One region of the Metapseudomonas cellulosilytica genome, then DNA from elsewhere that is predicted to be linked to it. Evidence: predicted binding sites of a transcription regulator. Region 1 holds the regulator's gene; each other region holds the start of a gene.
The links. Region 1 encodes FliA, which starts transcription of late flagellar genes. Its sites were predicted from a motif close to CTAAAGTTTNNNNNNNNNNNGCCGNTAA; they were not measured.

Region 1 (4,597 bases):
TGCCGACCATGCACGTACTGGCCTACCAGGAAATACCGGACAACAAGCAGGTCACCATAGTCGCGACTGTGGGGCAGAACTAACCGAGGTCAAGGGCCATGCAGGTCAAACGCTTCTTCGCCGCCGATATGCGTCAAGCCATGAAGCTGGTGCGTGATGAACTGGGCGCGGATGCCGCCATCATCGGCACCCGCCGGGTGGCAGGCGGTGTCGAGCTGACCGCCGCGCTGGACTACCCGCTGCCGGCCCCGGCGCCGAGCAAACCCAACCCGGCCCTCGAATCCGAGCTGCGCAAGACCCAGGCGCGCATCGCCGAAGCCCAGGCCGAGCTGACCACCCGCGCCCAGGCAGATGCCGGCAAGGACCGTCAATTGTTCGCCGGTGAGCCGCTGACCGCCATCGAGTCGGAACTGCCGGAGTCCGCCCTGGCCGCCGCCCTGAGCCGCCCGCGTCCGGTCGCCCGCCCGGTGGAGCCGGTCAGCGCGCCGCGGCCCGCCCATGTGGACCAGGCTGCCCTCGATGCCATGCGTTTCGAGCTGAGCGGCCTGCGTGAACTGATCGAAGTGCAGCTGGGTTCCATCGCCTGGGGCCAGATGCAGAGCCGCCGTCCGCAGCAGGCCAGCCTCTGGCGCCGCCTGCAGCGCATGGGGCTGCCGGCCGACCTCGGCCGCGCCCTGCTGGACAAGGTGGCCAGCGTCGGCGAGCCGCGCCAGGCCTGGCGCATGCTGCTGGCGCACTTGGCCCAAGCCATCCGCACGCCCGCGCAGGAACCGCTGGAAGAGGGCGGGGTGATCGCCCTGGTCGGCCCGGCCGGCATGGGCAAGACCACCACCCTGGCCAAGCTGGCCGCCCGCTACGTGCTCAAATACGGCGCCCAGAGCGTCGCCCTGGTGAGCATGGACAGCTTCCGCATCGGCGCCCAGGAACAGCTCAAGACCCTCGGCCGCATCCTCAATGTGCCGGTGACCCTGGTGGACCCGGGCCAGTCCCTGACCCAGGCGCTTGCGCCACTGGCGCGCAAGCGCGTGGTACTGGTCGACACCGCCGGCCTGCCGGCCAATGATCCGGCCCTGGCCATGCAGCTCGAAGCCCTGGCCAGCCGGACCATCAATGCGAAGAATTACCTGGTGATGGCCGCCACCAGCCAGAGCCAGGTGCTCAAGGCGGCCTATCACAGTTACAAGCGTTGCGGCCTGGTCGGCTGCATCATTACCAAGGCGGACGAAGCGGCCAGCCTGGGCGAGGTTCTGGGGCTGGCTATCGGCCAGCATCTCCCGGTAGCCTATCTGGCCGACGGGCCGCGAATTCCGGATGATCTGCAAGTTCCCCGCAGCCACCAGCTGGTAAGCCGTGCGGTCAGCCTCCAGGCGCCGGAAGACCCGAGCGAGGACGCCATGGCCGAGCTGTTCGCCGGTCTCTACCAGAATCCGGCGCGTCGCGCGGGTTGATGAATTCATTGCGCCGCCCTGGATTGGGCGGCACCAGACAGCCAAGTGGCCCAGTCGATCTGAGACAAGGTATTTGAAATGGGAAGTATGCATCCCGTACAGGTGATCGCGGTGACCGGCGGCAAGGGTGGCGTCGGCAAGACCAATGTGTCGGTGAATCTTTCCCTGGCGCTGGCCGATCTCGGTCGCCGCGTCATGTTGCTGGACGCCGACCTGGGACTCGCCAACGTCGATGTCCTGCTCGGCCTCACCGCCAAACGCACCCTGGCCGATGTGATCAATGGCGAATGCGACCTGCGCGACGTGCTGTTGCAGGGGCCGGGGGGCATCCGCATCGTCCCGGCCGCTTCCGGCACCCAGAGCATGGTGCAGCTTTCGCCCATGCAGCACGCCGGCCTGATCCAGGCATTCAGCGAGATCAGCGACAACCTCGATGTGCTGGTGATCGACACCGCCGCCGGCATCGGCGATTCGGTGGTCAGCTTCGTCCGCGCGGCCCAGGAAGTGATAGTGGTGGTCTGCGACGAGCCGACCTCCATCACCGACGCCTACGCGTTGATCAAGCTGCTGAACCGCGACTACGGCATGAGCCGCTTCCGCGTCCTGGCCAACATGGCCCACAGCCCCCAGGAAGGACGCAACCTCTTCGCCAAGCTGACCAAGGTCACCGACCGCTTCCTCGACGTCGCGCTGCAATACGTTGGCGCCGTGCCCTACGACGAGTCGGTGCGCAAGGCGGTGCAGAAGCAGCGTGCGGTGTATGAAGCCTTCCCGCGCTCGAAGTGCTCGCTGGCCTTCAAGGCCATCGCGCAGAAGGTCGACAGCTGGCCGCTGCCGGCCAATCCGCGGGGCCACCTGGAGTTCTTCGTCGAGCGGCTGGTCAAGCAGCCGTCCGCGGAAAACCCCGTATGACACCCGCATCCGGACTGCGCATGTACGGCAAGGCTCAGGCAAGGGACTCGCAGCATCAGCTGATCGAGCGCTATGCCCCCCTGGTCAAGCGCATCGCCTACCACTTGCTGGCGCGTCTGCCGGCCAGCGTGCAGGTGGAAGACCTGATGCAGTCCGGGATGATCGGCTTGCTCGAAGCCTCGAAGAAATACGACGGCGGCAAGGGCGCCAGCTTCGAAACCTATGCCGGCATCCGCATCCGCGGCGCCATGCTCGACGAGGTGCGCAAGGGCGACTGGGCACCGCGTTCGGTGCACCGCAACACCCGCATGGTGAGCGATGCGATCCGCGTCATCGAAGCGCGTACCGGTCGCGACGCTAAAGATCAGGAGGTTGCTGCCGAACTTGGATTGAGTCTCGAAGACTACTACGGCATCCTGAGCGACACCTTGGGCAGCCGCCTGTTCAGCTTCGACGACCTGTTGCAGGACGGCGAGCATGGCGGGGTGCACGAGGACGCCGGAGTCACCCAACTTTCGCCCTCCAACGAGCTGGAAGAAGAGCGCTTCCAGGCCGCGCTGGCCGACGCCATCGCGAACCTGCCGGAGCGCGAGCGCCTGGTGCTGGCGCTGTACTACGACGAAGAATTGAACCTGAAGGAAATCGGTGAAGTGCTGGGGGTCAGCGAATCGCGAGTCAGCCAATTGCATAGCCAGTGCGCCGCACGCCTGCGTGCGCGGCTCGGCGAATGGCGCGCGCGCTGAATGGCACACCGCTTCCAGATTTGAACGGCGCACCCGGCAAGAGGGGCGTTTGAGACTGTACGGAGGTCGACTTGGACAAGAATATGAAAATCCTCATCGTTGACGATTTCTCGACGATGAGACGCATCATCAAGAACCTCTTGCGCGACTTGGGTTTCACCAATACCGCCGAAGCCGACGACGGCACCACGGCGCTGCCGATGCTGCACAGCGGCAATTTCGACTTCCTCGTGACCGACTGGAACATGCCCGGCATGACCGGGATCGACCTGCTGCGCACCGTCCGTGCCGACGAGCGCCTGAAGCACCTGCCGGTCCTGATGGTGACCGCCGAAGCCAAGCGCGACCAGATCATCGAGGCGGCCCAGGCCGGTGTGAACGGCTATGTGGTCAAGCCTTTCACTGCCCAGGTGCTGAAAGAAAAAATCGAGAAGATCTTCGAGCGGGTCAACGGCTGATGCCAGCCGCGAGGGCACCATGGAGCAGAACGAAACCCTGCTGGGAGACTTCGAGTCGACCCTGAAAGTCCGTGCGCGGGAACTGGTGGAAAGCCTGGAAAGAGGCAACTTCACCGACGCCGTGCAACTCATCCACGAACTCAATCACGTCCGTGATCGCGGCCTCTACCAGGAAGTCGGCAAGCTCACACGCGAACTGCATAACGCCATCGTCAATTTCCAGATCGACCCGCACCTGCCCCACGCCCAGGAAATGTCGCAGATCGCCGACGCGACCGACCGCCTGGGCTATGTGGTGCAGATGACCGAGAAGGCCGCCAACCGCACCATGGACCTGGTGGAAGAGAGCGCGCCCTTGCTGGGCGGGCTGGGCGACGAGGCCCGGCAGCTGGGCGAGGAGTGGGGCCGCTTCATGCGCCGGGAAATCGGCGCGGACGGTTTCCGCGAGCTGGCCCGGCGCATCGAGCAGTTCCTCGCGCGCAGCCAGCGCGACAGCGATACGTTGTCCGCCAGGCTCAACGACATCCTGCTGGCCCAGGACTACCAGGACCTCACCGGCCAGGTGATCAAGCGCGTGACCCAACTGGTCACCGAGGTGGAGAGCAACCTGGTCAAGCTGGTGCTGATGGCCAGCCAGGTGGATCGCTACGCCGGCATCGAGCACGACCACGCCCTGCTGCGCGCCGAGCTGGAACAACAAAAAAATCCTTCCAGGGGTGAAGGTCCGCAGATCCATGCCGATAAACGGGAAGACGTGGTGTCCGGCCAGGACGACGTCGACGATCTGCTATCCAGCCTTGGTTTCTAGGGAGCGCTCAAATGAGCTTCGACGCCGATGAAGAAATCCTCCAGGACTTCCTGGTAGAGGCCGGCGAGATTCTGGAGCAACTGTCCGAGCAGCTGGTCGAGCTGGAAAGCCGCCCGGACGACATGGACCTGCTCAACGCGATCTTCCGTGGTTTCCATACCGTGAAAGGCGGTGCCGGCTTCCTCCAGCTCAATGCCCTGGTGGAGTGCTGCCACATCGCCGAGAACG
Region 2 (4,597 bases), on a different contig from region 1:
CTGGCCAAGCCGTTCAAGCGCGCCGACCTGCTGCGGGTGATGCAGCGCTGGATGAACAAGCCGTCGGACTGACCCCCTTGCTGCCGTTTCCAGACATTCGTCGAGGGCCCGGGGATGTTAAAGTGCACGACACTTTGCGAGCGGGCGCCCTTCGGCGCGCTTCGCGCGGCTGGCCAATGCCACTTGGGTGAACGACTGTGCTCGTCGCTCTGTGACTTTCACCGCAACGCAACAGTCTATGACTAGTCTGCCGCCTGACGCCCCTGTGGCCACGGCAGAAGGATGAATGCAAAGCCCTGTGCCACACGGGGACCATTGAGGAGCTCGCATGACAAAACAAAACGCCTATACCCGGGAAGACCTGCTGCGCTGCAGTCGCGGCGAGCTGTTCGGCCCTGGTAATGCGCAACTGCCCGCCCCCAACATGCTGATGATCGACCGCATCGTGCATATCAGCGAGACCGGCGGGAAGTACGGCAAAGGCGAGATAGTCGCCGAGCTCGATATCAATCCTGACCTGTGGTTCTTCGCCTGCCACTTCGAAGGCGACCCGGTCATGCCAGGCTGCCTCGGCCTCGACGCCATGTGGCAGTTGGTCGGTTTCTTCCTCGGCTGGCAGGGCAACCCCGGCCGTGGCCGCGCCCTCGGCTCCGGCGAAGTCAAGTTCTTCGGCCAGGTCCTGCCGTCTGCGAAAAAGATCACCTACACCATCCATATCAAGCGCACTATTAATCGTTCGCTGATCCTCGGCATCGCCGATGGCACCGTTGCCGTCGACGGCCGCGAGATCTACAGCGCCGAAGGCCTGCGCGTCGGCCTGTTCACCTCTACCGACAGCTTCTGAAGGACATCCGCATGCGTCGCGTCGTGATCACTGGCCTGGGCATCGTATCCTGCCTGGGTAATGACAAAGCCACCGTTTCCGCCAACCTGCGCGCCGGCAAGGCCGGTATCCGCCACAACCCCTCCTATGCCGAGATGGGTCTGCGCAGCCAGGTGTCCGGCTCCGTCAACCTGAACCTCGAAGAGCTGATCGACCGCAAGCTCTTCCGCTTCATGGGCGATGCCGCCGCCTATGCCTACCTGGCGATGCAGCAGGCCATCGAAGACGCCGGCCTGACCACCGAGCAGATCTCCAACCCGCGCGTGGGCCTGATCGCCGGCTCCGGCGGCGCTTCCACCGTCAACCAGATGGAAGCCATCGACACCCTGCGCGAGAAGGGCGTCAAGCGCATTGGCCCATACCGCGTAACCCGCACCATGGGCAGCACCGTTTCCGCCTGCCTGGCCACCCCCTTCCAGATCAAGGGCGTGAACTTCTCCATCTCCTCCGCCTGCGCCACCAGCGCACACTGCATCGGCCAGGCCATGGAGCAGATCCAGTTGGGCAAGCAGGACATGGTCTTCGCCGGCGGTGGTGAAGAAGAGCATTGGAGCCAGAGCTGCCTGTTCGACGCCATGGGCGCCCTGTCCACCCAGTACAACGACACCCCCGAGAAGGCCTCCCGCGCCTACGACGCCAAGCGTGACGGCTTCGTCATCGCCGGCGGCGGCGGCATGGTGGTAGTCGAGGAGCTGGAGCATGCGCTCAAGCGCGGTGCCAAGATCTACGCCGAGATCGTCGGCTACGGCGCCACCTCCGATGGCTACGACATGGTCGCCCCGAGCGGCGAAGGCGCCATCCGCTGCATGCAGCAGGCCCTGTCCACCGTCGACACCCCGATCGACTACCTGAACACCCACGGCACCTCCACCCCGGTGGGCGACGTGGCGGAAATCCGTGGCGTACGCGCCGTGTTCGGTGACAAGGCCCCGGCCATCAGCTCCACCAAGAGCCTGTCCGGCCACTCCCTGGGCGCCGCCGGCGTACAGGAAGCCATCTACTGCCTGCTGATGATGGAAGGCAACTTCATGGCCGGCTCGGCGAACATCGACGAGCTGGACCCGGAAGTGGCCGACCTGCCGATCCTGCGCGAGACCCGCGAAAACGCCAAGGTCGACACCGTCATGTCCAACAGCTTCGGCTTCGGCGGCACCAACGCCACCCTGGTACTGAAGCGCTACCAGGGCTGATCCGCTCCGTAGCACCCGCGACGCCCGTATCCCCGGATACGGGCGTTGTCGTTTCTGGGCCTGACACCTTCCTTCCTGAAAGTCCGTAGGGCCTTTCCGAACCGTCCATCCCGCTATCAAGAACCGCCGCCAGGCTCCGCTAAAGGGACCAGCAACACCCCACCAGTCCCGGATCGGAGTAGACGCATGTTCCTTCGCCAACTGCCCATCGCCTACCGCGCGGCCCTCGGTTTCGCCATCATCACCCTGATGCTGGTCGGCCTTGGTGGCTTCGCCCACAACCGCATGGCCGCCATCAACCAGGCCTCCACCCGGATCAGCGAAATCTGGCTCCCCAGCGTCCAGGCTTCCGGCCAGATGGGCCTGCTCATGGCCGAGTTCCGCCTCAGCGAAATGAACCACGTGCTTGCCCGGGACGATGCCGGCATGGACGCCCAGGAGCAGCGCATGGAGGAGCTGCTCGCCGAGCTGGCGAAGGTCGAGCAGGCGTACCGCCCACTGCTGGAGCACCCGGAGGAGAAGCGCCTGTTCGAGGCGATCGTCACCGCGAGCCGCGACTATATGGACAGCCACAAGGCCCTGCTGCAGCTGTCGCGGCAAAATGACACCGAGCGCGCCTACGCATTGATTCGCGGCGAGCAGAACGAGCGTTACGAGAGCCTCTCGAGCGACCTCGCTGCACTGATCGATCTGGACCAGCGGCAGGCACAGATCTCCAGCCGGCTGGGCGACGAAGTCGTCAACGACGCCACCCGCTCCGTGGTGCTGGTGATGCTGTTCGCAGTACTGGCCAGCGTCACCGTCGCCTGGATGCTGACCCGCAGCATCGTGACCCCCATCCGCGAAGCCATGCGCGCTGCCGAGCAGGTGGCCGGCGGCGACCTCACCGGCCAGTTGGACACCACCGGGCGCGACGAGCCCGCCCGCCTGATGCAGGCCCTGCAAGCCATGCAGCAGCACCTGCACGACACCATCGAGCAGATCGGCCACTCCGCCACCCAGTTGGCTTCCGCCGCTGAACAGCTGAACGCGGTGACCGAGGAAGGCAACCATTCGCTGCACCGCCAGCACGACGAGATCGAGATGGCCGCGACCGCAGTGAACGAGATGAGCGCGGCTGTCGAGGAAGTGGCACGCAACGCCGCCTCCACCTCGGAAGCCGCCATCGCCTCCGAGGATGTCGCGCAAGCCGGACGCCTGAAGGTCGAGGAAACTGTCCAGGCCATTCGTGACATGAGCCGGGAAGTCGCCGACAGCACCCAATTGGTTGCGGACCTCGCCGAGCAGGCCCAAGGCATCGCCAAGGTGCTCGACGTGATCCGCGCCATCGCCGAGCAGACCAACCTGTTGGCCCTGAACGCAGCCATCGAGGCGGCCCGAGCCGGCGAGCAGGGCCGCGGATTCGCCGTGGTAGCGGACGAAGTACGCGCCCTGGCCCATCGCACCCAGGAGTCGACTCAGGAGATCGAGCAGATGATCGCCAGGATTCAGGTCGGCTCCGGCACGGCAGTCGACGCCATGAACGAGAGCAACCAGCACGCCCGGCAGATGCTCCAGATGGCCGAGGGAGCCGGGCAAGCCCTGCACGAAATCGCGCGGCAGGCCGGGGAGATCAACGAGCGCACCCTGGTCATCGCCACCGCAGCGGAACAACAGGCCCAAGTGGCGCGGGAAGTGGACCGCAACCTCGTGAACATCCGCGACATTTCGGTGCAGACCTCGGCGGGCGCCAGCCAGACCTCCGCCGCCACCCATGAGCTGTCGCGCCTGGCCAGCGAGCTGAACGGAATGATCGCGCGCTTCGTGGTTTGAACTCGCAAAACAGACCGCGGACCTGTCGTAGGTTGGGCCGAGGAACGAGGCCCAACAAGGAGCCGTCCTGGGTATCGTTGGGCCTCGCAGGCTCGGCGCCAACCTACGGATAGCGCTCCAAACGAAAAAGGGCGCCTGCACGGCGCCCTTCTTCTTCGCTCCTCAAACCCTCAGGCCGCTTCGCGGCCGCCCTCCGTCTTGCTGCCTGTGATGCGCGGCAGCAGCATGGGCACCTGGCGCTGGTACTCGGCGTATTCGGGGTGTTCCCGCAGCAGGTCGCGCTCTTCCAGCTGGATGGCGGCAAGGATGTAGAGGCTGGTCAGCACGGCAAACAGCAGGTGCGCCGCACTCATGGTCGGGGTTGCCCAGAAGCACAGGAACCAGCCCAGATACAGCGGGTGACGCACCAGCTTGTACGCGCCCGGGGTCTTGAACGCCAAGCCGGTGTAGGGCTTGCCCAGCAGGTTCAGCCAGACCTGGCGCAGGCCGAACAGGTCGAAGTGGTTGATCAGCAGCGTGGCATAGAACACCAGGGCCCAGCCAAAACCGAAGGTGGCGCCCAGCACCAGCCGGCCGGAGCGGTTCTCGATGCTCCAGATCTCGCCCCCCAGGGGCTGCCAGTAGCTGTACAGCAGGATCAGCGCCAGGCTGGAGAACAGCACGTAGGTGCTGCGTTCGGCCGCCGGCGGTATCCACTGGGTCCACCAGGCTT
Region 3 (4,597 bases), on a different contig from region 1:
AGCCCTTGCCCGACTGCGACCTGGCATCACCCCCAGGCTGGCTGCCCGCGCCTTACACGTACTGATCATTGGCCTTTTCAGTGATTGGCTTCGCGACCCGGACCTACTGGACCCACACCGCGATACATCCTTGATGGTCGACAGCTGCCTGCGCGGGCTGTTGCATCATTGGCCCTAGATGCTGCGGACGCGCCGGATCGTAGCGATGACTCAATGAATCGAATGGCCGGTCTGCAGAAAATCTGCAGAGGATGAGGCTGACATCAGGCGCGGACCCGTCCATTCAGCCTGATCTGAATGTCATTCCTGAACACGTATTCGTGACTGCCGGAGCCAATGCCGGCAGTCCGCCCTACCGCTCGATAATTGGGCATGACGGACTTAGGGATGCAGCAGCTAGATCAAATACCCAGTTTGCGTCGAACCAGCGTCCCGTATCCGTCTGGGAACAAGCGGGAAATCCGATGCAGAGCACGAGCGCCATTACCAACGAGCAGGCGCTTCTCGCCACTCAGGAGCCCCTTGAGTATTTCCTTGGCACAGGCTTCCGGAGTGGTGACCATCTGTCCCAGCATCGCAGCACCAACTTTTCGATCGTGATCGTTCTCCAAACCGGCCAGCGGCGAGTTCTTGCTGATGTTGGTATTGATGCCACCCGGATGTACCAGCACCGCACGAACACCGGTTCCGTCCAGTTCCTGCCATAAGGTTTCGGTCAGGCCGCGCACGGCAAACTTCGACATCGTATAGGCAGCCTGGCATGGAGTCGCGACGAGGCCAAACACGCTGGAGATGTTCACGATGCAGCCCGTCTTCTGCGCAAGCATGATAGGCAGGAAGGCCTTCGTGCCATGAATCACGCCCCAGAGATTGATGTTGAGTACCTTCTCGATCTCGTCGAATGTCAGGTGCTCGACGGAAGCGATCACCGAAGTGCCAGCATTGTTGATGATCACATGCACAGTGCCAAAGTCTCGTTGGACGTCATTGGCAAACTGACATACCGCTTCACGAGAAGAAACATCGACCTTGTAGGCTCGAGCTTCGGTACTGGCCGGCAGCATTGCCATTGTCTCGTCCAGAGCAGCGGCATTGATGTCGGACAACGCCAGCAGCGCACCGTGGTCGGCAAACTCCAGGGCCAATGCTCGACCGATACCGGAACCCGCCCCTGTAATGGCGACGATATTGTTTTTGAACATGCATTTCTCCTGTCTGATGTAACTCATGCACCCTTAAACGCGAAAGCGTGACACGGACGCTTCCAGGTTCCCGGCCAACTGCTCCAGACGTGCTGCCGCGCCCGCAGCCTGCACCACGACGTGCGCGTTCTGTTCGCACATCCGGGCGATCTCCTCTACGTTGGTTGCGATATCGGTGCTTCCACGGCTTTGCTCTTTCGCAGCGTCAGCAATGCCATCAATCTCCCGGTTGGTTGTCGCAACGGCCTCGCTCGCAGTGCTCACGACCAATTGCAAGGTGCCGAAGTAATCGAGCGTCGAGACGAGCGATTGATGGCCAGATTCCAGGGACAGTCCAACGGTTTCCGACCGTGCACCGAGTACGCCTGCAACTTCCTCGATGTTCACAGCGGCGTTGGCCGAGTGCTCAGCGAGTCTTCGCACCTCGTCCGCAACCACGGCAAAACCTCGCCCTAGTTCACCCGCCCGTGCAGCCTCTATTGCTGCGTTAAGAGCCAGTAGGTTGGTTTGCGCAGCTATATCCTTGACCTGGTGGGTGAGGTCAGCGATTGCGGCGGTGCGTTGAAGAAAGTCCTCCACCGAAGCACGGATCTCGGTGAAGGCAATCTGCACACGGTCGGCTTCGCCACGCATTCGCTGAATAGCGAGCCCCCCTTCCTGAGCACCTTGGAGGGTCTGCAGCGAGGTCTTGCGCAACTGGTCCGCGCTATCAGCTACAGCGGAGGTGCTGACGCTCATTTGCTCCATGGTCGACGCCACCGCCTCAGTAACTTCGGATTGGCGGGCAGCACTACGCTCTGCTTGCTGCACATCTACAGCGAGTCCATGGGCGGAGGCCGCGACCTGGCGCGCACCACCGAGCACCTGTCCGACAAGCTCCTGAAAACTATCCGCCAGCTGGTTGAAGGCATTGGCGGTCTGGGCAATTTCGTCACGCCCAACCACTTCGACCCTGTGTGTAAGATCGCCCGCCTGCAGGGAGAGTGCGACATCGCGAATTCGGTGAATCGATCCCACAACCTGTGAACGAATAGCCAGTGCGCTGATCAAGGACAGCAGAATTGCGGCAGCGACGGCGGCACCCAGCAGCCTGGTTGCCAGGTTCGCGGCTCTATAGGCCGCCTCGTAGTCTTCGCCGCTTAGCCGATCCTGAATACTGTTCAGCCGCGTCGCGGAGTTGAGGAAGTTGCCGAACCACGACCAGACGATGGAGAAATAGTCGTCCCCCCTGTCCGCGCCCTGCCCTACCAGCATGGCCAGAACAGGTGCCAATGCGTCGCTATAGCCTGCCAGTGACGTGAGGACATCCTGATACGCAGCCTCTTCTTCTTCGGTGAGGCCCGCTTGCTTTGAAGCAGTTTCGAATTCTTTGGCCACCTCGGCCAGTCCAGTGCGAATTGACGCGATGCGCTCTTTCAGATCGTCGTCAATGTTGTCGTCTATCTCTTGAGCCTTCCGGTAATCGGCAAGGACCAGATAGAGTTCTTCATTCAAAGAGCGCAAATCGTTGATTCCCTCGGAAGTAGCACGCAGCCGCTGAATCCGGGTTTCGTAAATGCGCTCCAACGCTTCGTGCTGGGCTTGGAAACCGTGGAAAGCAGTGCCTGCGACCAGCAGCAGCAGGCAGCTGACCAATGCTGGTGTTACAAGCAGCTTCGCGCCGATCGAGTAACGTGCAAGGAATTGCATCGGGTTGCTCCCTATTGTTGTTCTAGTGATGCTTCAGCCAATGTCACAGATTGGCAGGCGTAGGCTGGACGCTACGTCGGCAAAGCCCAGCAATACTTGGGGGGCCAACTCGAAGGACCAGGGCAGGAGACGGAAGCAGGGAAAGGTAAGCGGGTCCCCGGATGCCTGGCGCGAAACGCGCACGGGGTGATCATGGCGGTCATACCGGTGTTCCAGATCGCTAGAGACTTGGCGCACGTTCGCGAACTCACTACGTGCGCCACTTCCCCGGTGCTGGACCGACTTGCAGCCCTTCCACCTATGCCCCGCTCACCAGGTCCGCTCGCCCAGGGTCTGGTCCATCTACTTCATGAGGTCAGCTAGTCGCCTCCGAAAGCGAAGACATTTCGACGGTGGGTCCCTTTGGAGCACTCGCCACAAATGATGTAGAGGCGCCGCGCAGTGGTGCACTCACCTTGGGCTTGAGTAGGAAGTGAGCCAGAGCGGGCATCAGTACCAGCGCTCCCACCATGTTGCCGATGAACATGAATGCCAGAAGCACGCCCATATCGGCCTGGAACTTAATGGGTGCCCAAACCCACACCGCAACCCCAACAGCCAGCGTGAACGCGGTGAGCATGACCATCCGCCCGGTGAGCAGTAGGGAGACTTCATACGCTTTGGGTAGCGGGTCGCCGTTGCGTAAACGCTGGAGCATGATGCTCATAACGTAGAGCGCGTAATCAACGCCGATCCCTACGCCGAGTGCTATCACAGGCAACGTGGCCACCTTGACTCCTATGCCGAGGACAACCATCAGGGCCTCGCAGAGTACCGAGGTCAGGACCAGTGGCACCATTGCACAAAGAACTGCTCGCCAAGACCTGAAGGTCACGAAACACAAGGCCATAACCGCGCCATAGACCCAGAACAGCATCTCTCGGTTGGCCTGCCGCACAACGATGTTGGTGGCTGCTTCGATGCCCGCATTCCCACCGGCAAGAAGGAACTCACTGGTGTCACTGCTGTTGGCCTTTGCGAAAGCCTCGCTTGTCTGGACCAGCGAGGTCAGCGTGTCCGCCCGATGGTCGCGCAGGAATGCTGTTACCGGGAGTACCGAGCAGGCGTCGTTATAGAGCCCGCGCGGGGAGTTGGACGTGATGGTATTGAGCATGTCGCGTCCGCGCGGCAAGTCGTACCACTTTGGATTTCCCTCGTTGTAGCCACTGAACAGGAGCCGCTGCTGACTTGCCAACGATCGAGTGCTCTCGACCGATGACAGCGTCCTCAATTGCCACTCCAAAGCATCCACCCGCATCAACGCGTCATAGGAAGCGCACTCACCTTCCGGCGTGCGAACCATGACGATGAAGGAGTCGGCGCTGGCACCGTAATTGGTGTCGATGAAACTATTGTCGCGGTTGTATCGGGAGTCGGGGCGCAGCTCAGGCGCACCTGGATCCAGATCACCAATTTTCAGGTTCAGGCTGACCGCAAATGCTGCGACGCCAACGACCAGATGCAATGCGATTGTGACCGCTGCGCGACGCCGCTCGGTGAGGCGACTCAGCCAATGCCACACGGCATGGCTGTCACCTCGCTCTGCCCGCAGGCTGCGCTCGGCAGAGGATTGGCTCACTCCCACAAAGCTCAGCAGGATGGGCAGCAAGATCAGGTTGGTGAAGATCAGGATCGCCACACCCAAGCTGGCAATCACTGCCAACTCC

Region 2: the regulator FliA is predicted to act here: its motif matches at 2,189-2,216, upstream of ACFW0H_RS22075 (methyl-accepting chemotaxis protein).
Region 3: the regulator FliA is predicted to act here: its motif matches at 2,965-2,992, upstream of ACFW0H_RS21900 (methyl-accepting chemotaxis protein).

Annotation. Positions count from the first base shown of each region.
Region 1 covers NZ_JBHZGN010000006.1:75,277-79,873, forward strand. The annotation lists gene flhA (flagellar biosynthesis protein FlhA) at 1-83, shown strand, start outside; gene flhF (flagellar biosynthesis protein FlhF) at 99-1,448, shown strand; gene fleN (flagellar synthesis regulator FleN) at 1,527-2,360, shown strand; gene fliA (RNA polymerase sigma factor FliA) at 2,357-3,103, shown strand; gene ACFW0H_RS09525 (chemotaxis response regulator CheY) at 3,187-3,561, shown strand; gene ACFW0H_RS09530 (protein phosphatase CheZ) at 3,581-4,369, shown strand; gene ACFW0H_RS09535 (chemotaxis protein CheA) at 4,381-4,597, shown strand, end outside.
Region 2 covers NZ_JBHZGN010000020.1:22,194-26,790, forward strand. The annotation lists gene ACFW0H_RS22060 (ATP-binding protein) at 1-72, shown strand, start outside; gene fabA (3-hydroxyacyl-[acyl-carrier-protein] dehydratase FabA) at 329-844, shown strand; gene fabB (beta-ketoacyl-ACP synthase I) at 856-2,073, shown strand; gene ACFW0H_RS22075 (methyl-accepting chemotaxis protein) at 2,260-3,885, shown strand; gene mddA (methanethiol S-methyltransferase) at 4,056-4,597, opposite strand, start outside.
Region 3 covers NZ_JBHZGN010000019.1:99,118-103,714, forward strand. The annotation lists gene ACFW0H_RS21890 (TetR family transcriptional regulator) at 1-178, shown strand, start outside; gene ACFW0H_RS21895 (SDR family NAD(P)-dependent oxidoreductase) at 402-1,202, opposite strand; gene ACFW0H_RS21900 (methyl-accepting chemotaxis protein) at 1,236-2,891, opposite strand; gene ACFW0H_RS21905 (efflux RND transporter permease subunit) at 3,247-4,597, opposite strand, start outside.